DNA from 2 places in the Pseudomonas sp. NPDC086251 genome. Region 1 is predicted to be linked to the other one. Evidence: riboswitches for the same ligand, from Rfam matches in the RefSeq annotation. Region 1 holds a riboswitch; the other holds the start of a gene.
The links. Region 1 has a riboswitch for cobalamin ahead of cobO (cob(I)yrinic acid a,c-diamide adenosyltransferase). Riboswitches for the same ligand answer to the same signal wherever they lie in the genome.
Positions count from the first base shown of each region.

Region 2: linked by a shared signal. The riboswitch ahead of cobW (cobalamin biosynthesis protein CobW) and the one ahead of cobO (cob(I)yrinic acid a,c-diamide adenosyltransferase) in region 1 are both predicted to bind cobalamin.

Region 1 is NZ_JBIVBY010000013.1:172,628-187,535, forward strand. Features, by position in the region: gene cbiB (adenosylcobinamide-phosphate synthase CbiB) at 1-677, opposite strand, end outside; gene bluB (5,6-dimethylbenzimidazole synthase) at 674-1,324, opposite strand; gene ACIPL2_RS17565 (cobyrinate a,c-diamide synthase) at 1,321-2,721, opposite strand; gene cobO (cob(I)yrinic acid a,c-diamide adenosyltransferase) at 2,718-3,329, opposite strand; cobalamin riboswitch at 3,410-3,644, opposite strand; gene ACIPL2_RS17575 (hypothetical protein) at 3,799-4,380, shown strand; gene ACIPL2_RS17580 (PQQ-dependent sugar dehydrogenase) at 4,451-5,764, shown strand; gene ACIPL2_RS17585 (class I SAM-dependent methyltransferase) at 5,950-6,612, opposite strand; gene ACIPL2_RS17590 (C40 family peptidase) at 6,621-7,157, opposite strand; gene ACIPL2_RS17595 (C40 family peptidase) at 7,324-7,974, opposite strand; gene hda (DnaA regulatory inactivator Hda) at 8,189-8,893, opposite strand; gene ACIPL2_RS17605 (AI-2E family transporter) at 9,123-10,196, opposite strand; gene ACIPL2_RS17610 (DUF2066 domain-containing protein) at 10,237-11,295, opposite strand; gene purM (phosphoribosylformylglycinamidine cyclo-ligase) at 11,678-12,736, shown strand; gene purN (phosphoribosylglycinamide formyltransferase) at 12,736-13,386, shown strand; gene ACIPL2_RS17625 (DUF3108 domain-containing protein) at 13,395-14,108, shown strand; gene ACIPL2_RS17630 (OsmC family protein) at 14,417-14,833, shown strand; gene ACIPL2_RS17635 (pirin family protein) at 14,895-14,908, shown strand, end outside.
Region 2 is NZ_JBIVBY010000025.1:15,242-30,149, forward strand. Features, by position in the region: gene ACIPL2_RS25165 (ATP-binding protein) at 1-845, opposite strand, end outside; gene cobN (cobaltochelatase subunit CobN) at 1,005-4,850, opposite strand; gene cobW (cobalamin biosynthesis protein CobW) at 4,854-5,927, opposite strand; cobalamin riboswitch at 6,025-6,239, opposite strand; cobalamin riboswitch at 6,416-6,644, shown strand; gene ACIPL2_RS25180 (CbtB domain-containing protein) at 6,765-6,968, shown strand; gene ACIPL2_RS25185 (CbtA family protein) at 6,980-7,687, shown strand; gene ACIPL2_RS25190 (cobalamin biosynthesis protein) at 7,684-8,097, shown strand; gene cobM (precorrin-4 C(11)-methyltransferase) at 8,180-8,926, shown strand; gene nfuA (Fe-S biogenesis protein NfuA) at 9,102-9,686, opposite strand; gene ACIPL2_RS25205 (acyltransferase family protein) at 9,744-10,778, opposite strand; gene ACIPL2_RS25210 (fatty acid cis/trans isomerase) at 10,964-13,258, opposite strand; gene metH (methionine synthase) at 13,414-14,908, shown strand, end outside.

The DNA.
Region 1 (14,908 bases):
CCCTGGAGACGCCAGCATTTCAGCGCCAGGCGGGTTTTACCGAGCAACGCGTAGGTCAGCGCCACCAGGCGTGCAGGAATGTAGTTGAGCACGTCGTCGATCTTCGCCGCCGCCCAGCCGAAACGCTCAAAGCGCTCGTTGCGATAGCCCCACATGGCGTCGAGCGTGTTGCTCAAACGGTAGAGCACCACACCCGGCGCGCCGGCCACGGCGAACCAGAACAGCGCGGCAAATACGGCGTCGCTGCCGTTTTCCAAGACGGATTCGGTGGCGGCGCGGGCGACTTCGGTTTTATCCAGTTCGCTGGTCTGACGGCTGACCAGATAGCCCACGCGCTTGCGGGCCTCGTCCAGGTCATCGCTGCGCAGGGCCTTGGCCACCGGCTCGACGTGCTCGCCGAGACTGCGCATGCCGAGCGCGCAATAGAGCGCGAGAATCTCGACGATCCAACCGACATAAGGTGCCCAGGAAAATGCCGTGGCCAGCAGGGTCAACGGCAGTACGGCAATCACCCAGGCGGTAACGCCGTGACTGCGCCAGCCGCGACCGCCGCCATTGAAACGTTGCTCGATGCGGTCGGCAAAACGGCCGAACGCTACCAGCGGATGCCAGCGTTTGGGTTCACCCAGCAGCGCATCCAGCGCCACGGCGGCGACACTCAACAACGCCACACTCATTGACTCACTCCCCAAACATTTTCATACAGCAATTCGTTCAGCGGACGCGCTTGCGCCCAGCCTTCAAGTACCAGCATTGGCGCCGGATAGAATTCCTTTACCGGGCCGAGACACAGCACCGCCAGCGGCTTGGCGCCGGCCGGCATCTGCAGCAGATCGGCCAGGGCTTGCGGCTCGAACAGCGACACCCAGCCCATGCCCAACCCTTCGGCGCGGGACGCCAGCCAGAGGTTCTGGATGGCGCAGGACAGCGAGGCCATGTCCATTTCCGGCAAGGTGCGGCGGCCGAAAATGTGCCGTTCGCGATCGTCCATCAGCGCGGCGACCAGCACCTCGGCGCAATCGTTGATGCCTTCGACCTTGAGTTTCATGAAGTCATCGCTGCGCTCGCCGAGGGCTTCGGCGGTGCGCAGACGTTCTTCTTCCACCAGTTGCTGGATCTCGCCGCGCAGGGCACGGTCGCTGATGCGGATGAACCGCCAGGGCTGCATCAGGCCGACACTCGGCGCCTGGTGCGCGGCTTCGAGCAGACGGCGCAGGAGTTCGGGCTCGACGGTACCGCCGCTGAAATGGCGCATGTCGCGGCGTTCGGCGATGGCCCGATAAACAGCTTCGCGTTCGGCCTGGCTGAATGCGTTGTCGGTCATGGCCTCTTCGCGAGCAAGCCCGCTCCCACAATGGACCGCGTTTCTTCAGGCAACACACTTTCTAATGTGGGAGCGGGCTTGCTCGCGAAGGCGGCCTCAAGGTCAGGCGCCAATAACGCGGCGATCGCTTGCGGATTCGACGGAAAATAAAAGTGCACATAAGAAGCCGTCATCCGCCCCTCGCGATACACCGCCTCTGCCCCACGCCCGCCATTAGGACTGAGCCCACGCGCAATCGGCTCAAGCTCGGTGCTGGTCAGCGAGTGGTGATACGTGTGCCCGCGCAGCGAACCTTCCGGCAGTTCCACCGCTTGCAACGCCAACGCTGCCAGACGTTTCTGCATCACTGCATCTCCCGCCAGCAAGCCGACCAGTTCCGCGCGAGTGCCGTCGACATCGGTCAACGAATCGAGCAGATAAAGCATGCCGCCGCATTCGGCCAGCAACGGTTTACCCGCCGCGTGGTGAGCGCGGATCGCGGTCAGCATCGAGGTGTTTTGCGACAGCGCTACATGGTGCAGCTCCGGATATCCACCCGGCAGGTAGAGGCTGTCGGCGTCCGGCAATTGCGTGTCACGGATCGGCGAGAAAAACAGCAACTCGGCGCCCATCGCCCGCAACAGATCCAGGCTCGCGCCATAGGTGAACGCGAACGCTTCGTCACGGGCCACGGCGATGCGCACGCCGGCCAGTAACGGTTCGGCAACGATCACATCAGGGGCGCCGAATTCCACCGCCGGTGGCAGCGCAACCTCGCAGCTGCTGGCCAGCGCATCGGCTGCCGCATCGAGGCGCAGATCGAGATCGTTCAGCTCGCTGGCCTGCACCAGCCCCAAGTGACGGCTCGGCAATTCGATCCCGGTTTCCCGGGACAACGCGCCGTACCAGCGCAGGCCTTCGGTCAGGCTGCCTTCGAGCAATTGCGCATGCCGCAAAGTGCCAACGCGGTTGGCCAACACACCGGCGAACGGCAAATCCGGCTGATAGCGCGCCAGCCCCAAGGCCAGCGCGCCAAACGTCTGGGCCATGGCGGTGCCGTCGATCACGCCGAGCACCGGCACACCGAAATGCCGCGCCAGGTCTGCGCTGGACGGCGTGCCGTCGAACAGGCCCATGACGCCTTCGATAAGAATCAGATCGGCTTCACCGGCGGCTTCCCACAACAGTCGACGACTTTCCTGCTCGCCGACCATCCACATGTCCAGCTGATACACCGGCGCGCCGCTGGCGCGTTCGAGAATCATCGGGTCGAGGAAGTCCGGGCCGCATTTGAACACGCGCACCTTGCGGCCCTGATTGCGATGCAAACGGGCCAGCGCGGCAGTGACGGTGGTCTTGCCCTGACCGGAGGCCGGCGCGGCGATCAGCACCGCCGGGCAATGACGGGGTTGATTCACAGCTCGACGCCTTTTTGCGCTTTGATCCCGGCCTGGAACGCGTGCTTGATCACGCCCATTTCGGTGACGGTATCGGCCAGTTCAATCATTTCCGGTTTGGCGCCGCGACCGGTCACCACCACGTGCTGCATCGGCGGACGGGCCTGCAAATCGCTGAGCACCTGATCGAGGTCGAGGTAGCCGTGCTTGAGGGCGATGTTCAACTCATCGAGCACCACCAGGCCGATGGACGGGTCGCGCAGCAGTTCCTGGGACACGGCCCAGGCGGCTTCGGCGGCGGCGATGTCACGCTGGCGATCCTGGGTTTCCCAGGTAAAGCCCTCGCCCATCACATGAAAGCGCACCTGCTCCGGGAAGCGCCGGAAGAACAACTCTTCACCGGTGCTGTTGCGACCCTTGATGAACTGCACCACACCGCACTGCATGCCGTGGCCCATGGAGCGGGCGAGCATGCCAAACGCCGAACTGCTCTTGCCTTTGCCGTTGCCGGTCAGCACCAGCAATAGGCCGCATTCGTTCGGGGAGTTGGCGATGCGTTCGTCGATCACGGCTTTTTTGCGTTGCATGCGCGCCAAATGGCGTTCGTCACGATCGGGGGTATCAGTCATGGGGGAGCTCTCCGTTGAGGCTGGATAACGGCGGGCAGGCACAAGAATAGACGGCAAAAAGCCTGGCATCGCCCACCGTGATGCCGCTGGATGGATCAGGCCGGTCTCCGGGCTCATGAGCGGCGCAAGGCCTGACTGCGCGCCTTCCCATGTCGATGATCGACACAGTGGCTCAAGACGCAGTTTTCACTCATTTACCGTTGCGGGGGCAGCGCCGGGATCGCGGACCTTCATGCATCGAAGGGCTCACTCACCGGCTTCCCTGTTTCACTCTGTCGACCAGGGTCACAAAGCACCTGAAACAAGCCGCGAAGGTTAGAGGGTTGGGGGTGGAGCGTCAATTGAAGACGGGCGGTGCGCGCGCGATAAACTGCCATCGATCAATTAAATGATGTCAATCTTGTGCCGCACTCACAGCAGTGATATCAAAGAGCCACAACCTGACAACACAATAACAAGGGTGAGCCCCATGCAAGGCATGATCATCAGCAATCCGAAGCTGGAATTCCTGCGCCCGGTGCTGGAACGCTGGTTTGACTGTATTGACCGCTACAACGCCGTGCGCGGCGATAACGACACGCCTTACTGGTACGACGAAAAAGCCAACCTCAGCCTGCTCTCCGCTGCGGCGTGGATGGCGGAAATGGTCACGCTGCAACACACCCCCACGCGCAAACAGACCGAAGAAGGCGAACGCAACGGCCGCGCCGACCTGTTTATCGCCACCGCCGAAGAACGCGCCTATTTTCAAGCCACGCAGCGCTGGCCGCGGGTCAACAGCCTTAACCTGACTCAAGCCTTGCAGGACATCACCAGCGACGCCAAACGCATCAGCTACGCCAGCGACCTGAAACTCGGCTGCCTGTTCGTCGCACCGCAAAAAGCCCAGCAAAGCGCCACGCCGGAAGAACTCCAGGACATGCTCGACGACTTGCAAAAGGAACACACCTGCGCCGTCGCCTGGTATTTCCCTTACGCCTACCGCAAGTTGCGCAACGAAGCCGGCCACTATCACCCAGGCATCGCCGTGCTGCTCAAAGAGGCTCGCTGACCGGGTTGAACCATCGCGCGCCTGCGCTTCTCTATTGAATTAGGTCACTGCATTCATAGGGAAGATCAGCATGCGCAAGCCTCAGCTCGTTCTCGTCATTGCGCTCGCCGGAGGGCTCGCCGCCTGTGGTGAAACCTCCAGCCTGCAAGTTTCCGACGGCACCGGCCCGTCTCCCCAGCTGCCAGAACCCAACAAAACCCTGATCCCGACGGTGAACATAGCCCCGGCAATCGGCTGGCCGGCCGGCGCGAAACCGATCACGGCGGCGGGGACTCAGGTGGCAGCGTTTGCTGAAGGGCTGGATCACCCGCGCTGGCTCTATGTGCTGCCCAACGGCGATGTGCTGGTCGCCGAAACCAACGCGCCACCGAAACCCGATGACGGCAAAGGCATTCGCGGTTGGGTCATGGGCAAAGCCATGAAACGTGCCGGCGCGGGTGTGCCGAGCCCGAACCGGATCACGCTGCTGCGCGACAAGGACCACGACGGCATTGCCGAAACCCGCACGGTGTTCCTGGAAAACCTCAACTCGCCATTCGGCATGACGCTGGTCGGCAATGACCTGTACGTCGCCGATACCGATCGCTTGCTGCGCTTCCATTATGAAAATGGCGATACGGCGATCAAGTCGCAGCCGATGAAAGTGATCGATCTACCGGGTGGCACGCTGAATCACCACTGGACCAAAAACGTCATTGCCAGCAAGGACGGCAGCAAGCTGTACGTCACCGTGGGCTCCAACAGCAACGTCGGCGAAAACGGCCTGGACAAGGAAGAAGGTCGTGCGGCGATCTGGGAAGTGGATCGCGCTACCGGTAATCACCGAATCTTCGCCTCAGGCCTGCGCAACCCCAATGGCATGGCCTGGGAGCCTCGGAGCGGTGCCTTGTGGACAGCGGTCAACGAGCGCGATGAAATCGGCAGCGACCTGGTGCCGGACTACATCACCTCGGTCAAGGACGGCGCGTTCTATGGCTGGCCGTTCAGCTATTACGGCCAGCACGTGGACATTCGCGTCGAACCGCAAAACCCGGACCTGGTGGCCAAGGCCATTGCGCCGGACTATGCGGTCGGCCCACATACTGCATCGCTGGGCCTGACGTTTGCTGAAGGCACCACACTGCCAGCGCAGTTCAAGGAGGGCGCTTTCATCGGCCAGCACGGTTCGTGGAACCGAGATCCGCACAGTGGCTATAAAGTGATTTTCGTACCCTTCGCGGGCGGCAAACCGACCGGGAAGCCGATTGATGTGCTGACCGGCTTCCTCAATGACGAAGAAAAAGCCATGGGCCGCCCGGTGGGCGTAGTGATTGATCAGCAGGGTGATTTGCTGGTGGCGGATGATGTGGGGAACAAGGTATGGCGAGTGTCGGCGACTAAATAAACACCACGGACTGTAGGAGCGAGGCTTGCCCGCGAAGATTTTGGTGGTTTTGCCGGCCTCTTCGCGAGCAAGCCCGCTCCCACACTTGACCTCTGGCGCACGCAATTTTTGTGTTCACCGCAGATCAAATGTGGGAGCGGGCTTGCTCGCGAAAAGGCCCTCAATGCAGCCAAAAAACCACCTGCCTAGCGCTTGCGACAAAGCGTCAACCCATCCCCTATCGGCAACAACGACAGATCCACACGCAAATCACCCTTCAACGCGCGATTGAGCGCCTGGATGGCCCGAGTGTCTGCGCTCTCGGAATGCTCCTCAAGCACCCGCCCGCTCCACAGCGTGTTATCGAAAACCGCCAAACCGCCGACCCGCAGCAGACGCAGCGCGTGCTCCAGATAGCTCGGATAGTTAGCCTTGTCGGCATCAATGAAAATCAGATCAAACTGCCCGGCCTGCCCTTGCCGTTCAAGCTCGGCGAGGGTTTCCAGCGCAGGCGCCAGACGCAGATCAATCCGCCCGGCGAGCCCCGCTTCCTGCCAATAACGGCGCGCGGTGGCGTTGTAGTCGCCGGGAATGTCACAGCAGATCAGCGAACCGTCCTCCGGCAACGCCGTCGCCATGCACAAGGCGCTGTAACCGGTAAACGTGCCGACTTCCAGCAAACGCCTGGCGCCGGTGAGTTTCACCAGCAGCGCGAGGAATTGCCCTTGCTCCGGCGCGATCTGCCAGCGAGCCATGGGCAGCGCCTGGGTTTCGTCGCGTAAACGCTTGAGCAGCGGCGTTTCCCTGAGGGAAACGTCGAGCAGGTATTGATACAGGGAGTCGTCGAGATTGAGCGTGCGAGCGGTCATGACAACCTCTAGGGATTGCGCGCCAGGTGCTCAGGTTGCAGGACGCGCTTGGCGCTGAGATAGGCTTTCTGCCAATAAGCCTTGGACAAGCTGTCGAGCTTCACCGTGCCGCCAGTGGCCGGCGCATGGACGAAGCGGCCTTCGCCGACGTAGATCCCGGCATGACTGACCTGGGAGCCGCCATTGGTGGCGAAGAAGATCAGGTCGCCGGTTTGCAGGCCTTCCTTGCCCACACTGGCCGCCTGCATGCTGATCAACTCACGCGTGGTACGGGGCAGGGAAATACCGGCGACGTCACGGTAAACGTAACCGATCAGGCCACTGCAATCGAATCCGGAATCCGGTGTGTTGCCGCCCCAGCGATACGGCGTGCCCACCAGGCCGAGCGCGCGAAACAGCACGTCTTCTGCCTCGGGGGAGAAGGGTTGGGAGGCGTTGAAAACAATCGGCGCGCGAACCACTGGCGCAGGAGGCGGTGGGCGGCTGGCGCAAGCGCTGAGCAGTGCTGCGAAGAACATGAGTGCGAGGCGGGCCGACATCGTCATAAGCAGAACATCCTGATCTGGCTGCGGCTTTTTTCTGCCGGAAAGACAGAAAAGAAAACCGCCTGCGCAGGACGCAGGCGGTTTGCCATCAATAATAGATCAGGATTCTAGCGGCTATGCGGCAAACTTCAAGTAAGACTTTAAGTTCACCTTACAAACTGTCCGCTTATTTGCGTGCGGTGACGATTGTCGGGGCCGCATTCGGCGCCATCGCGAGTGCACGCTTGGCTTCGATGAAGGTTTTGCTCCAGTAGCTGTCGCCCAGGCTATCGATTCGGACACCACCGCTGCGGCGGCTGCTGGAATGGATGAACTGGTTGTCACCCAGGTAGATTCCGGCGTGACTGACGCGACCGCGACGGCCATTGGTTGCGAAGAACAGCAAGTCGCCCGGCTCCAGTTTGCTGCGAGAAACCAGCGGAGCGTCGACGTTGATCATTTCGCGAGTGGAGCGCGGCAGGTTCATGCCCGCTTCTTCACGGAACAGGTAACCGATGAAACCGCTGCAATCAAAACCGGCTTCGGAGGTGCCGCCGAAACGGTAACGGGTACCGATCAGGGACATGCCACGTTCGAGGATACTGTCGGCGAGGACCGGAAGCTGGTAGGACTTGCCGTCGGCGAAGGCTGCCAGTTCTTTTTCGGTGGCCGCTTCTTCCTGCTCGAGCACTTGCTGATACAGGGTGGAAGACTGGGCGGTAGCAGCGTTTTTAACCTGCTGTTGTTGCTCTTGCTGGGACACTGGGGAGTGAGCAGCGCAACCGAACAACAGGGTGACGAGTGCGAGGGGCACGAGGGGTGCAAAGCGATTTAGCATGGGCACGACCGTGGCTGATAGTTGTAAAGAAGGCGAGACTATGCCCGCTATCAACCTCATTTGCAAATTCAATCGATCTTTATGTGACTTCTTGGTTTCTCGTTTACATCTAAGCGCTTAAGCCCCATTTAAACGCTTGCGCAGCCTGCAGCCCTGTAGGAAAGCGGATTTTCTTGCGCCTGAAACAGGCCCAAACCCGCGAAAACCTTGGGGCTCACCAGCCTAAAGTTTCTTTCAGGAAAGGGATCGTCAGCTTGCGCTGAGCTTGAAGGGAGGCCTGATCGAGTCGCTCAAGCAGCTCGAAAAGCGCACTCATGCTGCGAGTACCACGGGTCAAAATAAAGTGCCCGACTTCGTCGGTCAGGTGCAGTCCGCGACGGGATGCGCGCAGTTGCAAGGCACGCAATTTGTCTTCGTCGGAGAGCGGTCGCATCTGAAAGATCAGCGCCAGGGTGAGGCGGGATTTGAGGTCCGCCAGCTTCACCGGCAGTTCACGCGGGGAGGTCGACGCGGCGATCAGCAGGCGTCGACCGCTGTCTCGCAGACGATTGAACAAGTGGAACAGCGCCTCTTCCCAATCCGCTCGACCGGCAACCGCCTGTAAATCATCGAGGCAGACCAGTTCGTATTGTTCGAGGTTGTCGAGGATTTCGATGCCGCGATCCAGCAGTTCGGCCAACGGCAAATACACCGCCGGCTCGCCCAGCTGTTCGAAGCGCAGGCAGGCCGCCTGCAACAGATGCGTACGCCCTACCCCGTCCTTGCCCCAGAGATAAATCAGGCTTTCGGTCCAGCCGGCGTCGGCTTCGCATAGACGCTCGACATAGCCGAGTGCAGCGGCATTGGCGCCTGGGTAGTAGTTGATAAAGGTAGCGTCATCACGCAGACGCACACCTAGGGGCAGCTGAATCGGTTTCATGCTGACTGAACAGTTCCAACGGAACCGTTAGTGGCCTCTGTGTAAAGTTTGCGAAGTTTATACCCGTGACGCTGGTCGCACAATGCGACAGACCACAAGCAAAATCAAAGGTTTGCGTTAACGCACTGGTTTTGTGACAGTTTCTTTGGCGCTACCGCTGGCAGCCGCGCGAAGGTGGCGGGCCAATCCGGCATAAACCGGATCGCCCGCCAAGCGCCATCAACTCGCCTTATAGCTCAGGTTCGTCGACGCCACTGTAAATTTCAGAATCTTTATATAAATCATGTACATGGCGCACCAGCACCATGATCACCGCCGCCACCGGCAGCGCCAGCAGCACCCCGGTAAACCCGAACAGCTCGCCACCGGCCAGAATCGCAAAGATCACCGCCACCGGATGCAGACCGATGCGGTCCCCGACCAGCAACGGCGTCAGCACCATGCCTTCCAGCGCCTGGCCGACCATGAACACCGCGACGATGCCGATCATGGGATACAGATCGCCACCGAACTGGAACAGGCCGGCAATCAGCGCCGCGCCAATCCCGATGACAAACCCCATATACGGCACGATCGCCGCCAGACCGGCAATCAAACCGATCAACAGGCCCAACTCCAGGCCCACCAGCATCAGGCCCGCGGCGTAGATCACGCCCAGCGCCACCATCACCAGCAACTGGCCGCGCACAAACGCCCCAAGCACTTCATGACATTCACCGGCCAGGATGACCACACGCTCTTCGCGATCACGCGGTAGCAGGCTGCGGATCTTGGCCATCATCACGTCCCAATCCCGCAACAGATAGAAGGCCACCACAGGGATCAGCACCAGATTCGCCAGCCAACCGATCAACGCCAGCCCGGAAGCGGTCGCCTGACTCAGGACGATGCCGACGATGTCAGTGGTCTGGCCCATGTGCTCGCTGATGGCGGCCTTGAGCTTGTCGAATTTCCAGAAGTTATCCGACAGGCCAAATTTCGATTGTGCCCATGGCAGTGCGGTGTGCTGCAACCAGTCGAGCATCTGCGGTGCCAGTTCGTACAAGCGAAACAGCTGCTTGGCGAGCATCGGCACCAACACCAGCAGCAAGGCCGTGAAGATCAAGGTAATCAGCGCAAACACTGCCACCACGCCCCACGTCCGCGACAGGCCGGCCCTCTCCAGCCGATCCACCAGTGGATCGAACAGATAGGCCAGCAGCAGTGCTACCAGAAAAGGGGTCAGGATCGGATGCAACAACCAGACGAACACGCAGAGCAGGATCACCCCACCCAACCAGAACCAACGCCGCGTATCGGCCATGTACCACTCCAGCTTCTATATAAGGAACGAAAAGAAAAACTTACCAGCGAAAACGTAACTGCGGCGTCGGTGCCGGCGGTGGCGCTACGACCGGAGCCGAACCGTCGGCCACAGGCTGAACCGGTGCCGTGGGCGCTGGCGCCTCGCCTGCCGGAACCTCCTGCAGCCTGGCCAGCGACAATTGCGCGCGCAGTTGATCGGTACTGCCTTTGACCCGGTAAAGAATGCGGTCACCGTCGACACTTTGTGGTCGCCCGCCAAACGGCTCCAGCAAACGCCCAAGCGCCGCGTAGTGCTCCAGATTCATGCCCTGCACTTCCAGCAATTGTTCGGTAGACGCCCCCGGTTTGGCGACGTAGCGTGGCGCCAGGCGCTCATTCACAGCCAGCATCACCGCATCTGCCAAAGCAGCCTGATCGGCGCCTTGCACGCTCCCCGCCTCTTTCTGGTCGCCCAGCCACAAACGCCAGTTGGCCTGCCATTGACCCCCTTCTTCATGGGCATGTACCGCCAGCAAGGCATCGGCGTTGTAACGCTCCGATGCACCACGCAACGGTGCCGGATCGGTGCCTTCAAGATTCGGTGCGGTGGCGACAATCTGCTCGTTCAGATCCGCCAGCGGCAGACGCAGCGGCAGACCGCGGTGTTGAGCGGCGCGACGCAGCGGTGTAGCGCTGGCCTGGCCATCGCCGACCAGGCTCGAACCCTCGGTGGAATCGTTCAACCACCAGCCCAGGATCGACGGCCGATTGGCGCCCCACATGGCCAGTCCGGCGCGACGCAGCGCCTGTTCGGTGCTGGCCGGGTCGAAATCGACTTTCAGCACTTCCGGCGGCCCGGCATCAAAACCGTACTGGCTGATGATTTGCTGCGGGTCCTTGCGGATCGCCGCCAGCCCCGGACTTTGCGCCGCCTTGGGATCGCCGGTCAGGCGCAACACCAGCGTATCCAGCGCCTCCTGGGTCGCTTGGTCGCGTATCTCAGGCGATTGACCGCTGACGGGCTGACGCACCTGATACAGGTTTTTGACGGTTTCAGCCTGACTCGCCAGGCTGACCAATGACAAACAGCCGACAAAAAAGAATTTACACAAACGCATGGAAGATTCCTGACGACAAGAGCGGCTGGAACAAACCGCATGAAGATGACCGGGCAAGGCTGTGACCACATCCCGGCGCAAAACATTCACACGATCGCTTGAGTTTTTCGCACTGTCATAACGATAGACGGTTAATCGCGATACCTTATACAGCCATGAAGGATGCCACCGACACGAGCAATCGCGGTTTTTTTAAGCCGATATGCCCCTGCCGTCGGCGTGAGGATGGCCGCTGCCCCTCAAGCCTGATAAAATCGCGCGCCTTCGCAGACCGGCAACAGCCGGGCACCCTGGAATATGCGCTCGGCACTCGCCCTCGTTTGTTTCGGCGGTCCCACTGGACTCGGTCGTTACCCCTGAATCCCCCCTAAAGGCCTGGATCATGAGCAAGCAACCCTCCCTGAGCTACAAGGACGCCGGTGTAGACATCGACGCCGGTGAAGCATTGGTCGAACGCATCAAGAGCGTCGCCAAGCGCACTGCGCGCCCGGAAGTCATGGGCGGCCTGGGCGGTTTTGGCGCCCTCTGCGAAATCCCGGCCGGCTACAAGCAGCCCGTGCTGGTTTCCGGTACTGACGGCGTCGGCACCAAGCTGCGCCTGGCATTGAACCTGAACAAGCACGACAGCATCGGCATCGACCTGGTGGCCATGTGCGTCAACGACCTGGTCGTTTGTGGCGCCGAGCCGCTGTTCTTCCTCGACTACTACGCCACCGGCAAACTGAATGTCGAAACCGCGACCCAGGTCGTGACGGGCATTGGCGCAGGCTGCGAGCTGTCCGGCTGCTCCCTGGTCGGCGGCGAAACCGCTGAAATGCCTGGCATGTACGAAGGCGAAGACTACGACCTGGCCGGCTTCTGCGTCGGCGTCGTGGAAAAATCCGAAATCATCGACGGTTCGAAAGTCGCAGCCGGCGATGCCTTGCTCGCCCTGCCGTCTTCCGGCCCGCACTCCAACGGCTACTCGCTGATCCGCAAGATCATCGAAGTGTCCGGTGCAGACATCGAAAACATCCAGCTCGACGGCAAACCGCTGACCGACCTGCTGATGGCCCCGACCCGTATCTACGTGAAGCCGCTGCTCAAGCTGATCAAGGAAACCGGCGCCGTCAAAGCCATGGCCCACATCACCGGTGGTGGCCTGCTGGACAACATCCCGCGCGTTCTGCCAAAAGGCGCTCAGGCCGTGGTTGACGTGGCGAGCTGGACCCGCCCGGCCGTATTCGACTGGCTGCAAGAGAAAGGCAACGTCGACGAAAACGAAATGCACCGCGTGCTAAACTGCGGCGTCGGCATGGTGATCTGCGTGGCTCAAGAGCACGTTGAAACCGCGCTGAACGTGTTGCGTGAAGCTGGCGAGCAGCCTTGGGTCATCGGTCAGATCTCCACCGCTGCCGAAGGCGCAGCCCAGGTTGAACTGAAGAACCTCAAGGCTCACTGATGTCTCAAACCTGTGATGTTGTGGTGCTGTTGTCCGGCACCGGCAGTAACTTGCAGGCCTTGATCGACAGCGCACGGACCGGCGACAGCCCGGTCCGCATCGCTGCGGTGATTTCCAACCGCGCCGACGCCTACGGCCTGCAACGCGCCAGGGACGCGGGTATCGACACCCGCACCCTGGATCACAAGGCGTTCGAAGGCCGCGAAGCCTTCGATGCCGCCCTGATCGAACTGATCGACGCCTTCAATCCCAAACTCGTGGTACTGGCCGGTTTCATGCGCATTCTCAGCGCTGGCTTCGTGCGTCACTACCAGGGTCGCCTGCTGAACATCCATCCCTCGCTGCTGCCCAAATACAAAGGGTTACACACTCATCAGCGCGCGCTGGAGGCCGGCGACACAGAGCACGGCTGCTCCGTGCACTTTGTCACCGAGGAACTCGATGGCGGACCACTGGTCGTACAGGCAGTAATACCGGTAGAGTTGCAGGATTCGCCGCAGAGTCTGGCGCAACGCGTCCATGCTCAGGAACACCTGATCTACCCGATGGCCGTACGCTGGTTTGCCGAAGGTCGTTTATCACTCGGCGAACAAGGTGCTTTACTGGATGGCAAGTTACTCGCGGCCAGCGGCCACTTGATTCGAACCTAGGAGATTTTATGCGTCGTGCCCTGCTCTTCGCTTGCGCTCTGCTCGCCCTGCCTTTTGCGCAGGCTGCAGAACTACAACCTTTCTCCGCCAGCTACACCGCTGACTGGAAGCAGTTGCCCATGAGCGGCACGGCTGAACGCAGCCTGACCAAGGGCGCCAACGGCGTTTGGACACTCAGTTTCAAAGCGTCGATGATGATCGCCAGCCTTTCCGAACAAAGCACCCTGACCGTGGACAAGGACACCTTGCTGCCACAGTCCTATCACTTCGAACGTGGCGGCCTGGGCAAAGCCAAGAAGGCTGACCTGGACTTCGACTGGACCACCAAAATGGTCACCGGCACTGATCGCGGTGACGCGGTCAAGCTCCCGCTCAATCGCGGCATGGTCGATAAATCCACTTATCAGCTGGCCCTGCAACACGACTTGGCTGCCGGCAAGAAAAGCATGAGTTATCAGGTGGTCGACGGTGGTGAAGTCGATACTTATGACTTCCGCGTGCTGGGTACGGAAAAAGTCGACACCAAGGCTGGCCAGATCGAAGCGATCAAGGTCGAGCGCGTGCGCGACCCGACACAAAGCAAGCGCATCACCGTGCTGTGGTTCGCCAAGGACTGGGACTACCTGCTGGTCCGTCTGCAACAAGTTGAAACCGACGGCAAGGAGTACAACATCATGCTCCTCGACGGTACGGTCAATGGCAAGGCTGTCAAAGGCAGCTGATCCGGGTCTACCCAGAAGCCCCCGGTCAATGAGGTAATGCTCGTTGACCGGGGGTTTTTTTATGGGTTCCTACCTCACGGCGGGGTACTTGGAAACCTGTAGGAGCGAGCTTGCTCGCGAAGAACGTTAACGATGACGCGTTTCAACAGGGCTGCCTGTGGGTTCTTCGCGAGCGAGCTCGCGCCTACAGGAGACTGTGGTTCTCGGTGCCCAACCACCAACAAAGTGGAACGCGTAACACCAGGAATGCTCTATACCTTCAAGGTCTTTTTTGATCGAATGATTTTCCCCAGCCTGCGAGGTTTCCCATGACTGTTACCGTCAATACCGTTTCCGCCGAAGGTTTTCGCCACAGCGTCCAGATCGATGAACACGAGCTCTTTGCGGACGTCCCGCAATCCGTGGGCGGCGAAGGCACGGCGCCAGAGCCACATGACTACTTCGACGCCGCCCTGGGTGCCTGCAAGGCCCTGACCCTGAAAATGTACGCCAGGAAAAAAGACATCCCGCTGACCGGCGTCACCGTCGAAGTCAAACGCGACAACAGCCAAGAGCAGCAAGGCAAATACGCGCTGCACGTCAAACTGACACTCAAGGGCGTGCTCACTGACGCCCAGCGCGATGAATTGCACCGCGTGGCCGACCGTTGCCCGGTCCACAAACTGATGACCAGCACCGAAGTCAGCATCGAAACCCACCTGTCTGAAGGTGCGTTCAGCCAATAGCGGCAAGGGCTGCACAAGCGGGTTATGCTCCACGCGTCACCCGCTCAGCCTGGAATGCACCATGACCACTCCACT
Region 2 (14,908 bases), on a different contig from region 1:
CGGCGCCGATGGCGCAAGGCGAACTCCGCAACGGCGTCGATATCTTCCTCGGTGATACCACTTGCCCCTCGCCACGCCGCGTGGGCTCGGGCTGCGCGCAGCCAGACCAGGTCGGCGCGCAAGCCATCGACGCCAGCGGCAAAGCAGCGCTCGGTAATCTGTGCCAGCGCTTGATCGTCGAGAGGAATGCTTGCCAATGCGCTACGCGCTTTCTGGCAACGCTCGCGCAACGACTGCTGCTGACGTTCCCATTCGGCACAGAAGCGTTGCGGATCACTGTCGAAATCCAGTCGCCGACGGATGATCTGGCCGCGTTCGGCCGGCTGGGTGTGACCACTGAGGGCGACGTTCAGGCCGAAGCGGTCGAGCAGTTGCGGGCGCAATTCGCCCTCTTCCGGGTTCATGGTGCCGATCAGCACGAACTTCGCCGAATGCCGATGGGAAATGCCATCGCGCTCGATCAGGTTGGTGCCGCTGGCGGCCACGTCGAGCAACAGGTCGACGAGGTGATCGGGCAGCAGGTTCACTTCATCGACGTAGAGCACGCCGCCGTCAGCCTTGGCCAGCACGCCGGGGGAAAATTGCGCGCGGCCTTCGCTCAGGGCTGCGTCGAGGTCGAGGGTGCCGACCAAACGTTCTTCAGTGGCGCCCAAGGGCAAGGTGACAAATTGGCCGCTGGCCAGCAGGTCCGCGAGGCCGCGTGCCAGGGTGGACTTGGCCATGCCGCGCGGGCCTTCGATCAGCACACCGCCGATTTTCGGGTCGATGGCGGTCAGGTACAGGGCGAGCTTCAAGTCGTCGGCGCCGACCACGGCGGAGAGCGGGAAATGCGGGGTGTCGGTCATTATTAAATCTCGGTCATGGTCGGTGATCCATCAACAAATATCACAGGCACTTAAATCCCTGTGGGAGCGGGCTTGCTCGCGAGAGGCCATTACATACGCCATCATCGTTGACTGGCAGATCGCCTTCGCGAGCAAGCCCGCTCCCACAGGGGAATTGCGCTAGCCGTCTTCTTCGATGTCGAGCAACAGATTTTCCAGTGCCTCGCGGTATTCACCGGGCTCCTTCCACATCCCGCGCTGCTGCGCTTCAAGCATCCGCTCGGTCATGTCGCGCAATGCGTGAGGGTTGTGCTCACGGACGAAATCACGGGTCGCCGGGTCCAGCAAATAGGCCTCCGCCAGCAACGCGTACTGGTGATCGTCGATCAACTGCGTGGTGGCATCGAAGGCAAACAGGTTATCGACCGTGGCCGCCAGTTCGAACGCGCCTTTGTAGCCATGTCGCTTCACGCCGTCGATCCACTTCGGATTGGCGGCCCGGGAACGGATCACCCGGTTCAGTTCTTCCTTCAACGTGCGGATCTTCGGCAGATCCGGCTGACTGTGATCGCCATGGTAACTGGCAGCCGCTTCGCCACTGAGGCTTTCCACGGCGGCGAGCATGCCACCCTGGAATTGGTAGTAATCGTTGGAGTCGAGCAAATCGTGCTCGCGGTTGTCCTGGTTTTGCAGCACCGCTTGCACCTGGCTCAGACGCTGGGCGAATTGTTCGCGGGCAGCGGTGCCTTCGTCCGAACCGCCATACGCGTAGCCGCCCCAGTTCAGGTAAACCTCAGCCAGGTCCTCGCGGCTTTGCCACAAACGACCGTCGATGGCGCCCTGCACACCCGCGCCGTACGCACCGGGTTTGGCGCCGAAGATGCGCCAACCGGCCTGACGTCGGGCTGCGTCCTCATCCAGACCACTTGCCAATAAAGCCTCACGCTCGGCGCGGACCTTGGCGGCTAACGGGTTGAGATCGTCCGGCTCATCGAGTGCCGCGACTGCTTGCACTGCAGCGTCGAACAAGCGGATCAGGTTGGCGAACGCATCGCGAAAGAATCCCGAGACGCGCAAGGTCACGTCCACGCGCGGGCGGTCGAGCAAGCTCAGCGGCAGGATTTCGAAATCGTCGACCCGCTGACTACCCGTGGCCCACACCGGGCGCACGCCCATCAGCGCCATGGCCTGGGCGATGTCGTCGCCGCCGGTGCGCATGGTCGCGGTGCCCCAGACCGACAGACCGAGTTGCCGCAGGTGGTCGCCGTGGTCCTGCAAATGCCGCTCAAGAATCAGGGTTGCCGACTGGAAACCGATGCGCCACGCGGTGGTGGTCGGCAGGTTGCGCACGTCCACCGAATAGAAGTTGCGCCCGGTCGGCAGCACGTCCAGACGACCGCGACTCGGCGCACCGCTGGGGCCGGCGGGGACGAAACGGCCGCTTAGAGCGTCGAGCAAGCCGCGCATTTCTGCCGGACCGCAAGCGTCCAGGCGTGGGGCGACGACTTCGCGCAAATTGTCGAGAATGGCGTTCACTTCCGACCAGCCGGGTTCTTGTGGGAGCGGGCTTGCTCGCGAAAGCGGAGTGTCAGTCGATAGTGATTTGGCTGACACTCCATCGCGAGCAAGCTCGCTCCTACAGGGGTCGTTCACCGTTTGGGAAATCAGTTGGGCGGCGAACAATTCCAGGCGTTCGCGGGTATCGCCTGCGGTGCGCCAAAGTTCATCGTTAAGGGTTTGCAATTCAACCGGACGTGGTCCGGTCCACGGATCAGCCAACGCACAATCCAGCGGATCGAACCCCAACGCGAACGCCTTGGCCAACGCCCGCAGCAAACTCGACTGTGCCCCGCGCCCGTCGCCACGAGGAATCCGCAGCAGCGCCAGCAATGTATCAATGCGCAAGCGCCCGGTCGGCGATTCGCCAAAAATGTGCAGGCCATCGCGGATCTGCGACTCTTTCAAGTCGCACAGGTAGGTGTCCAGACGCGGCAGCCAGATCGCCGCGTCGGCGTCGCTGTCGAGTTTTTCGTCCAGTTGCAATTCGCGGTCGATGTGCGTGTCGCGCACCAGTTGCAGGATGTCGCGCTGCAACTCCCGGGCACGGCGCGGATCGAGCAATTGCGCTTCGTAATATTCGTCGGCCAGCAGCTCAAGGTTGCGCAGCGGACCGTAGGTTTCGGCGCGGGTCAGCGGCGGCATCAGGTGATCAATGATCACGGCCTGAGTGCGACGCTTGGCTTGGGCGCCCTCGCCCGGATCGTTGACGATGAACGGGTAGATATTCGGCAACGGCCCGAGCAGCGCGTCCGGCCAGCAATTTTCCGAAAGCCCGACACCCTTGCCCGGCAGCCATTCGAGGTTGCCGTGCTTGCCGACGTGGATCACGCCGTGGGCGCCGTAGGTGTTGCGCAACCAGAAGTAGAACGCCAGATAGCCGTGCGGCGGCACCAGGTCCGGATCGTGATACACCGCGCTCGGGTCGACTTGATACCCCCGCGCCGGTTGAATCCCGACGAAGGTCAGGCCGAAACGCAGCCCGGCGATCATCATGCGTCCGCCACGGCACATCGGGTCGCTCTCGGGCACGCCCCAGCGTTCCAGCACTGCTTCGCGGTTGGCCTCGGGCAGTGCGTTGAACATCAGCAGGTAGTCGCCCATCGCCAGGCTTTGCTGGCACGGACGCTGGTCGAGCGTGTCGAGGTCATTGCTGACGCCGCCGAGCAACTGCTGGATCAACGCGGTGCCGCTGGCCGGCAATTCGGCGGGCAGCGGATAACCTTCTTGATGCAACGCACGCAGGATGTTCAGCGCCGCGGCCGGCGTGTCGAGGCCGACGCCATTGCCGATGCGGCCATCGCGCGTCGGGTAGTTGGCGAGGATCAGGGCGATGCGTTTTTCAGCGTTCGGCACCCGCGCCAGATCGATCCAGCGCCGCGCCAGTTCGGCGACGAAATCCATGCGTTCCGGTTGTGGCCGGTAGCAGACCACATCGGACTGACTGCGCTCACTGCGCCACGCCAAATCCTTGAAGCTGATCGGGCGGCTGATGATCCGCCCGTCCAGTTCCGGCAACGCAATGTGCATCGCCAGATCGCGCGGGCCGAGGCCTTGCTCGCTGGCGCGCCAACCGGGTTCGTTGTCCTGGGCGCAAATCGCCTGGATCACCGGGATGTTGCGTCGAAACGGTCGCAGGTGCGGTGCTTCGGGGCTGGACTGGGCGAAGCCGGTGGTGTTGAGAATCACCGTCGCTTCAGTCTCGTCCAGCAGGTCCTCAACCACCGTCAGGCAGCCGGGCTCCTTCAAACTGGCCACGGCGATCGGCAGCGGGTTGAGCCCCGCCGCTTGCAGTCGTTGGCAAAAAATATCGATGAAGCCGGTGTTCGCCGCCTGCAAATGCGAGCGGTAGAACAGCACCGCCGCCACCGGTTGATCAGCCTGCCAGTCGGCTTGCCAATCGCGAAGGTCGGCGGGGCTTTTTTGTGGATGGTAGATCGCGGTGCGCGGCAGGGTTTGCGGCTCGGCCCAGGCATAGTCGCGTTCCAGCCAGCGATTGGCCAGGCAGCGGAAAAAATCCAGGGCATTGCCCATGCCGCCTTGACGCAAAAACTGCCAGAGGCGGTCGCGGTCTTCGGCGGGCACGGTGCTCAGATCACTGAGCTCCGGGTCCGGACGATCATCGCCCGGCACCAGAATCAGCTGCACACCACGCTCCGAGAGCTGCACCAGTTGCTCGACGCCATAACGCCAATAGGCGATGCCACCGTGCAACGAAATCAGAATGACCTTGGCATGGCGCAACACTTCGTCGACGTACAGGTCGACCGAGGCGTGATTCTGCACCTGCATCGGGTTGGCCAGGCGCACGCTCGGGTAATCGTCGGGCAACTGCTGCGCCGCTTCGGCGAGCAGCGCCAGGCTGGAATCACCGCTGCACAGGATCACCAGCTCGGCGGGGGTTTGCCCAAGGTCGGCAATGTTGTCATCCGAGACGAAACCGCCGGGCTGGGTCCTGAGCAGGTGCATGGCTTAAACGCTGAGCGCAGCGCGCAGTTGCGCTTCGAGCAGGGCGGCGTCCAGTTCCTGGCCGATCAACACCAGACGCGTGGTGCGCGCTTCATCGGCGCCCCACTGACGGTCGAAGTGCTTGTCGAAACGCGTGCCCACACCCTGGATCAGCAGACGCATCGGTTTGTTCGGGATCGCGGCGAAACCTTTGACGCGCAGGATGCCGTGCTGGACTACCAATTGCGTCAGTGCGTCCATTAGCAGGCTTTCGTCGGCTTGCGGCAGCTCAATGGAAATGGAATCGAAGGCGTCGTGGTCATGCTCATCGTGATGGCCGTCTTCACCTTCATGGTGGTGATCGTGATGGCTGTGACGGCTGTCGATGTGCTCTTCGGAACCGGCGCCCAAGCCAATCAGTACGTCCAATGGAACGCGACCGCTGCTGGCTTCGATGACTTTGACCGCTGGCGGCAGTTCTTCAGCGACTTCCAGGCGCACACGGGCGAGGTCTTCCGGGCTGATCAGGTCGGCCTTGTTGAGGATTACCAGGTCGGCGCTGGCCAGTTGGTCGGCGAACAATTCGTGCAGCGGCGATTCGTGATCGAGGTTCGGGTCGAGCTTGCGCTGGGCATCGACCTGATCCGGGAACGCGGCGAAGGTGCCGGCGGCCACGGCCGGGCTGTCGACCACGGTGATCACCGCATCGACGGTGCAGGCGCTGCGGATTTCCGGCCACTGGAAGGCTTGAACCAACGGTTTTGGCAGGGCCAGGCCCGAGGTTTCAATCAGGATGTGGTCGAGGTCGCCGCGACGGGCCACCAGTTCGCGCATCACCGGGAAGAACTCTTCCTGAACCGTGCAGCACAGGCAGCCGTTGGCCAGTTCGTAGACGCGGCCGTTGGCTTCTTCTTCAGTGCAGCCGATGGCGCACTGCTTGAGGATTTCGCCGTCGATGCCCAGCTCGCCGAACTCGTTGACGATCACCGCGATGCGGCGGCCCTGAGCGTTGTCGAGCATGTGCCGCAGCAAGGTGGTTTTGCCCGAGCCGAGGAAGCCGGTAACGATGGTGACGGGGAGTTTGGCCAGTGTTTTCATCGGATGCCCTTTGGCAAGGTGGCGGGCATACGGGACGACAATCGCTGCGACGTGCGCGCGCGGAAGAGTTCGCCACCGGATCACCCCGCCCGGTTGTAGTGAGAATCTGTGTCGAGGCAGGTCTCCTGGCTGACGGTGTGCCAATCGTTGGACTGGCGTTGGCTGCGCCTTCCCGCGAAGCCGTTGGACGGCGTTTGCAGTGGCGTGGCAGCGAACATCACCGTTCACAGTTGCGGGGGCAGCCGCGGCATCGACCGCGTTCCCTTCTTAGCTTCGGCAACACGCCGAAGAACCTCGAAAGCGCAAGGCTACGCATCGTGTGGGGGCGGGTCAATGTCTTGTAGCGGCCATCAGGACGCCTTCGCGGGCAAGCCTCGCTCCTACAGGGCCGCGGTGCTTTTGTAGGAGCGAGGCTTGCCCGCGAAGAGAGCGACTCGGTATCAACTGAGAACCCCTGCCAATTGACGCCCAACCCCCGGCCATGCTCTCCTACTCACCTTGTTACGGGTGCCCTTCACAGGGTGAAACGGGAAACCGGTGAATCATGTGCTTTACTCAAGGCCATGTCAGTCCGGTGCTGCCCCCGCAACGGTAAGCGAGCGAAGCGTCAGATCCACTGTGCCAGCAGTTCGGCATGGGAAGGTGATGCTTGCAGGTGTTGGCGTAAGCCTTAGCCCCTCGTGAGCCCGGAGACCGGCCCGCAACACACAGTGACCGATACGTTCACTGAATAACAAACCCGCGGTGGGCGGGCGCTGTTTGAACCTCTGCGCGCCCGACTCGCAGGGATCTTCCATGCGCTCTATTCACCCCACTGACAGACCAGAGGGAAGCGCCATGTCGATTATCAGCAGCACCGGCAGCAACACCGATCAGAGCACTGCCAGCACCACCACGACCCTGACTCAACGCCTGACCGCTGCCGTTTGCGCATCGATCCTTGGCGCCAGTCTTGTGTATTTCGCCGGTTTCTCGCACATCGAAGCGGTGCACAACGCCGCGCACGACACCCGTCACAGCTCCGCTTTCCCGTGCCATTGAGACCTGCCGACATGATCAAGCGTATTGCGCAAACCGCAGGTTTCACCGGACTGCTGGCCGCCCTGCTGCTGACCCTGCTGCAAAGCTTCTGGGTGGCTCCGTTGATTTTGCAGGCCGAAACCTACGAAAAATCCGAACCTGCTGCCGTTGAAATGCACGAACACGCTGAGGGCGCCGTGGCCGCTCACACCCACGACGCCGAAGCCTGGGAGCCAGAAGACGGCTGGCAGCGCGTGCTGTCGACCACTGGCGGCAATCTGGTGGTCGCTGTCGGTTTCGCCCTGATGCTCGCCGGTCTCTACACCTTGCGCGCACCGACCAAAACCTCGCAGGGCTTGCTCTGGGGCCTGGCCGGTTATGCGACGTTCGTGCTGGCGCCGACCCTCGGCCTGCCGCCTGAGTTGCCGGGCACCGCTGCGGCCGATCTGGCGCAACGGCAGTTCTGGTGGATTGGCGCGGCGGCCTCCACCGCCGTCGGTATCGCTTTGATCGTGTTTAGCCGCCACTGGCTGATGAAAGTCCTTGGCGCGGCGATCCTGGCCGTTCCTCACTTGATCGGCGCTCCGCAACCGGAAGTGCATTCGATGCTCGCTCCGCAAGCGCTGGAAACCCAGTTCAAAATCGCGTCGCAGCTGACCAACATGGGATTCTGGCTGGCCCTGGGCCTGATCAGTGCCTGGTTGTTCCGCCGCAAAAGCGCGGGTCAATACCACGCATGACGGATACCCGCGCAGCGCCGACCCTGGCAGTCGGCCTGGGCTGCCAGCGCGGCTGCCCCGTCAGCACGCTGCGGGCATTGCTCGATCAGGCGTTACAGGCGCATCAAATCGGACTTCATCAGATCAGGGCCCTGGCCAGTATCGACATGAAGCGCGATGAGCCTGGCCTGATCGAACTGGCCGAACAACTGTCGCTGCCGCTGATTTATTTCAGCAGTGCGCAACTGGTCGGTTATCAAGCGCAACTCAGCCATCAGTCGGACATCGCGTTCGAACGCACCGGCTGCTACGGCGTGGCAGAAAGTGCCGCCCTCGCCCTCGCCGAACACCTGTCCCAGGCGCCGGCAAAACTGCTGATTTCGCGACAAAAGTATGCCCAGGCCACCCTCGCGTTGGCCTGCGCTGTCTAAAATCCCCGATAATCCCCGTCTTCGATCATGAGCAATCTTCATCTGAAGCCTTGCCCAGACCCTTTTCTCACAGGAACCGACGATGACCGTCTATTTCATTGGCGCAGGTCCCGGCGACCCGGAACTGATCACCGTCAAAGGCCAACGGCTGATTCGCACCTGCCCGGTCATTATCTACGCCGGCTCCCTGGTGCCCACCGCCGTGTTGGCAGGCCATCAGGCCGAACAGGTAGTCAACAGCGCCGAATTGCACCTGGAACAGATTATCGACCTGATCAAGACTGCCCATGCCAACGGCCAGGATGTGGCTCGGGTGCATTCCGGCGATCCAAGCCTGTATGGCGCCATTGGCGAACAGATTCGTTACCTGCGCGAATTCGACATCCCGTTTGAAATCATTCCCGGCGTGACCGCGACGGCGGCCTGCGCGGCGTTGCTCGGTGCGGAACTGACACTGCCGGACGTGTCACAGAGCGTGATTCTGACCCGCTACGCCGACAAGACCGCGATGCCGGCGGGCGAAGAGCTGGGTAGCCTGGCGCAGCACGGGGCGACCATGGCGATTCATTTGGGGGTCAATCATCTGGAGAAGATCCTGGCTGAATTGCTGCCGCATTACGGCGCGGATTGTCCGATTGCGGTGATTCACCGGGCAACCTGGCCGGATCAGGATTGGGTGGTGGGAACGCTTGAGGATATTGCCGGGAAGGTGGAGGCGAAGGGGTTTCGGCGTACGGCGCTGATATTGGTCGGTCGGGTGTTGGGCAGCGATCATTTTAGTGAGTCGTCGCTGTACCGTGCCGGGCATGCGCATTTGTATCGCCCATAGGGCCTCTTCGCGAGCAAGCCCGCTCCCACATTTGATCTTTGTCGGGCTCAAAATTTGTGTGCGCAGGAGATTAAATGTGGGAGCGGGCTTGCTCGCGAAGGCGTCAGTGAATTTCACCCATAAAAAAACGGCGCTCACGGGGCGCCGTTTTTTTTGTTTGCAGCGAACACCTTACTCAGTAGTAGGCGTTTTCTTTCTGCGTGTGGTCGGTCACGTCGCGAACGCCCTTGAGCTCGGGAATGCGCTCGAGCAAGGTGCGCTCGATGCCTTCACGCAAGGTCACGTCTGCCTGGCCGCAGCCCTGGCAACCGCCGCCGAACTTGAGCACGGCGATGCCGTCCTCGACCACATCGATCAGGCTGACCTGACCGCCGTGGCTCGCGAGCCCCGGGTTGATTTCGGTTTGCAGGTAGTAGTTGATGCGCTCGTTCACCGGGCTGTCGGCGTTGACCATCGGGACTTTGGCGTTTGGCGCCTTGATGGTCAGCTGGCCGCCCATGCGGTCGGTGGCGTAGTCGACTACCGCATCGTCCAGGAACGCTTCGCTGAACGAGTCGATGTAAGCAGTGAAGCTTTTCAGCCCCAGCGCCGTGTCTTCAGGTTTTTCTTCGCCCGGCTTGCAATAAGCAATGCAGGTTTCGGCGTACTGGGTGCCAGGCTGGGTGATAAAGACGCGGATGCCGATGCCTGGGGTGTTCTGCTTGGAGAGCAGATCAGCCAGATAATCGTGGGCGGCGTCGGTGATGGTAATAGCGGTCATGGAAACTCCTCGCAGGCTTGGGCGCAGTTTACGCCAATCATCGCGCCGGACAAAGTCCTAGTATTTTTGTCGGGAAAGAGCCGGGACCGGCTCGACCGCCGGTTCGCCGTCGATCCAGTCTTTAAGCCACCGATAGCTGCATTTTTCCACCCATTCGTAGCTTGCCCACGAACCCAGGCCAATCGTCGCCGCGCAAACAACGAACATCACGTAGGGGTTTATGCCGTAGCGCTGTGCGACAAAACCGCCGGCAGACAGCACCAGCACGTGCATCAGGTACACCGAGTAGGAACAATCACCGAGCAGCTTGAACAGCCGATTGTTCGCGAAAAAGCGTTCCAGCGACATGCACGCCGTGACCAGCACCGCGCTCGGCACGCCCCAGGTCAGGAATCGTGGTTGCGGCGCCAAGTGATAAATCGCCGTCAACGCGCCGGCAATGCCCAGCAATGGCAGGTACAAGCCCGGCTTGATCCAGCCACGGCGGTAGATCATGCCGATGGCGATCCCCAGCAGAAACTCATAAACGATACCCGAGCGATAGAACTCGCTGACCCAGCCATAACCGGTCCACGCCTGGCACACCGCGAACAGCAGCGCCGCCACGACCAGCAACCGCACCTGCAAGCGAAACAGCAGCGCCCAGGCGAACAGCAGGTAGAACAGCATTTCGTAGTTAAGCGTCCAGCCGACGTTAAGCGTCGGATAAATCCCGTAGCCGCCGGGGTTCTCGGTAGGAATGAACAGCAGCGACAGCAGGAAATGCGACCAGTCGACCGTCTGATCCGGCAGCAAGGGTTTGGCGAACACCACCAGCAACGCCATCAGCACCGTATACAGCCAGTACGCCGGGACGATGCGAAAGAGTCGATACAGCAGAAAGCGCCCCGGCGGCAGCGACTTGCCCTCGGTGGAGAGGAAAATCACCAGGCCGCTGATGACAAAAAACACGTCGACGCCCACCGCCCCCTTGTCGATGAACATCTGCCCCACCGGCCCATGGGCCTTGAAGTCGAAGAAAATCTGCATGAAATGGTGGCAAACCACTGCCCAGGCGGCGATGGCGCGCAGTGCCTGCACTGAAATCAACATTGACCGCCCTCCCGCTCCCGATCCGCAATCCGCCGCATTTCTCTTGTGGGAGCGGGCTTGCTCGCGAAAGCGGTGTGTCAGGCAATATTAACGTCGACTGACACACCGCCTTCGCGAGCAAGCCCGCTCCCACATTGGATTTGCGGTGCCTACAGATCCGACACCGGCCAGCTGTCAAAGGTCGATCAAAGATTCTCGTAGCGGTTCATGTCCAGCACGCCCTCTTCCACCGGGTCGGTCTCATGCACGTAGCGGCTCAGGTCATGGAAGTAGAACCAGAATTGCGGATGGCTACGGCGAATTCCCCAGCGTTCGACGATTTTCTCGAAGCGATGGGCGTCCTTGGCGTTCTCCATCGCGTCGACGAACTCGGGCACCTGCCCGGCCGGAATGTTGAACATGAAGTTCGGATAGCTGCTGAGCACGCCGGGGAAAATGGTCAGCGTGTCGAGCCCCGGTTGATAGCGCAGCGACTCACCGAGCAGGAACGCCACGTTGCTGTGCGCGCGGTTGCGCAGCAGGCTGTAAACCTCACGCTTGCCGCTGGTGGTCTCGATACGCAACATCGTTGCTTCCGGCAACTGATCGATGACCTTAAGCCCCGCCGCCGGACGCGACGTCAGGCGACTCAAGGCCTGCTCGGCACTCTGCAATTGCAGATCGATGTTCGGTCGCGAGCAATAAGCACCGTCACAGCGATTGATCGGATCGGGCTTGGCATTTAGGTCGCCGTAGCGGGCCAGCAACTGCATCGCGAAATCACGTTTGGGGTCGTTTTCGTTCAGGACGAGCGCCGTCTCCTTGTCGTTATCGATGGCCTCGTAATCCAGCCACATCTTGATCTTGCCGCTGTTCTGGTACCAATCGTCGAGGTACGCGTCCCGCGAATCCGCCGGCATCAAGCGCAGGAAGTTCTGCTCGGCGCCGTTACGGATCAGGTCGAAATACAGCCGCGTCTGCGCCTGATGGGAGACGTTGCCGAACACGTCGAAGTTGACCGCCAGCTGATAGTAGGTGCGCTCCAGCAGCGGGAAGTCGAACAGCCACATCGTTTGCGGCACGTCACCGATCAGGCCTTTGTTCACCGAAGCGCTGTCGAAGTGGCGGAAGATGGTCAGCAAGGCGTTATCGTTGCCGGCCCACAAGGTCGACCAGCTCGGCGCCGGCGCATCGGCGTAACTGTCGCGGCGCAGCGCCTCGTATTCGTTACGCTTGTCGCGGTAGTCGTGCCACAGGCTCAGGACACTGCCGACGTCGTCGTTCTGCCCCGGCATCGCCAGCAACGGCGTGGCCTGACCGCGGTAGTTCGGGTCAATGATGTAGAGGTCGTGTTCCGGCGCCTGGAACAGCGCCCAGAAGTTATCGCGGATCACATCAGTGGCAATCTGACCGCGACAGACCGGGCCGCGAATGAAGGTGCGCACGAAGTATTCGGCGTTATCGAGCATGAACTGGTAGCGCGCCTGGGCCGGGATCGCCTCGAAGGTGGTGAACGGATTGGCCCGGCGCTCCGGCCCGTAACCCGGCAAGGCGTTGACCTGCCAGTTGCCGTTATAAAAGAGGGTTTTGATCCGCGCCATCTTCGCCGCGCTCAGCGGATAGGTGATGTGGGTTTTCTGCACAATCACCCCTTGCACCGGCCACAGGCGGTAATACACCTGAGTGCCGGGGTCGTCGTTCGGGCGGCGGGTGTTGATCAGGTCGATCGGCTGGCCGGTCGGCGTGCGCGAACGCACCCACTGGAAGAAATGCCCCGGCTCGCCGTCCTTGAAGTAAAGGTGAGCGAGAAACCAATGCTCGAACAACCAGCGCCCGACCAGGCTTTGCCGCGCCCCGGGCGCGTTCAGCAGGTTTTCCCATTGCACCACCTGCAGCGCTTCCTTCGCCGAAGGCACCAAGCCTTGCTCATCGATGGGCGCGCCGGAGGCCAGCCAGCGTTGCAGCGTCTGGTATTGCTGATCGGTCAGGCCGGTGACCGCCAACGGCATGCCTTCTTTCGGATGCGCCCGGGCATAACCTTCGAATTCTGCAGGCATGGCGCAACTGTTTTCCCGGTTCAGGCCCAGGACAATGTCTTCCGGCAACTTCGCGTTGGGCTGCAACGGCGTGGTGTGTCCCAGCTCCAGCATCCGCGCCATCAGCGCGGCCTGGCTGCCCTGGGCGTCGAGTACCGAATAGAAGCTTTTTTGCTGCCAGGCGCGTTTACCGAACGCGTCGTAAAACAGCCGGGTCGGTGCAGCGGCCTGGCTGCGTTCGCCGTCATAGACCGGAATCTTGGTCGCACCGCGCGCGACCCCTTCGCCACTGCCCAGATTGAGCTGACAGGCGGCGTCGTAGCAGGCATGGCAGGCCACGCACTTTTCGGTGAAGATCGGTTGGATGTCGCGGGTATAGGAAATGCCAGCGGAGATGGCCGGTTCCTGCGCGGCGGCGCCCCAGCTTAAAAACAGCAACACCATGCTGATGACGCGATAAGGCATGTCCCTGGTCCCAATCATGAAAAAACGCCGCGATTCTAACGCTCGGACACCCGTACCAACATGAGCGATATTCATGCAAAAACCGGACATGCTCTAAAAGCGCGCAGGTTTGCTATTATCCCGCCCCTTCGTCATGGCCTTACCGAGTAGTCCAAATGTCCGATCGCAGCGTTCGCCTTCAAGCTCTCAAGCACGCCCTCAAAGAGCGCATCCTGATTCTCGATGGCGGCATGGGCACGATGATCCAGAGCTACAAGCTCGAAGAGCAGGATTACCGTGGCAAACGCTTCGCTGACTGGCCGAGCGACGTCAAAGGCAACAATGACCTGTTGGTGCTGACGCGCCCGGACGTGATTGGCGGCATCGAGAAAGCCTACCTGGACGCCGGCGCCGATATTCTGGAAACCAACACCTTCAACGCCACGCGGATTTCCATGGCCGATTACGGCATGGAAGAACTGGCCTACGAACTGAACGTAGAAGGCGCTCGCCTGGCGCGCAAGATCGCCGACGCGAAAACCCTCGAGAACCCGGACAAGCCGCGCTTCGTCGCCGGCGTGCTCGGCCCGACCAGCCGCACCTGCTCGCTGTCGCCGGACGTGAACAACCCCGGCTACCGCAACGTGACCTTCGATGAACTGGTGGAGAACTACACCGAGGCCACCAAAGGCCTGATCGAAGGCGGCGCCGACCTGATCCTGATCGAAACCATTTTCGACACCCTCAACGCCAAAGCCGCGATCTTCGCCGTGCAAGGGGTTTACGAAGAACTCGGCGTCGAACTGCCAATCATGATCTCCGGCACCATCACCGACGCCTCCGGCCGTACCCTGTCGGGCCAGACCACGGAAGCGTTCTGGAACTCCGTGGCCCACGCCAAGCCGATCTCGGTCGGCCTGAACTGCGCCCTCGGCGCCAGCGAATTGCGCCCGTACCTGGAGGAGCTGTCGAACAAGGCCGGCACCCACGTTTCCGCGCACCCGAACGCTGGCCTGCCAAACGAATTCGGCGAGTACGACGAACTGCCGGCGGAAACCGCCAAGGTCATCGAAGAATTCGCCCAAAGCGGCTTCCTCAATATTGTCGGCGGTTGCTGCGGCACCACGCCGGGCCACATCGAAGCCATCGCCAAAGCGGTGGCCGGTTATGCGCCGCGCCAGATTCCGGAAATTCCGAAGGCCTGCCGCCTCTCGGGCCTGGAACCGTTCACCATCGATCGCAGTTCGCTGTTCGTCAACGTCGGCGAGCGCACCAACATCACTGGCTCCGCCAAGTTCGCTCGGCTGATCCGTGAAGACAACTACACCGAAGCTTTGGAAGTCGCCCTGCAGCAGGTCGAAGCCGGCGCCCAGGTGATCGACATCAACATGGACGAAGGGATGCTCGATTCGAAGAAGGCCATGGTGACCTTCCTCAATCTGATTGCCGGTGAACCGGACATCTCCCGCGTCCCGATCATGATCGATTCCTCGAAATGGGAAGTGATCGAAGCCGGCCTCAAGTGCATCCAGGGCAAGGGCATCGTCAACTCGATCAGCATGAAAGAAGGCGTCGAGCAGTTCATTCATCACGCCAAACTGTGCAAGCGCTATGGCGCCGCCGTGGTGGTGATGGCCTTCGACGAAGCCGGCCAGGCCGACACCGAAGCGC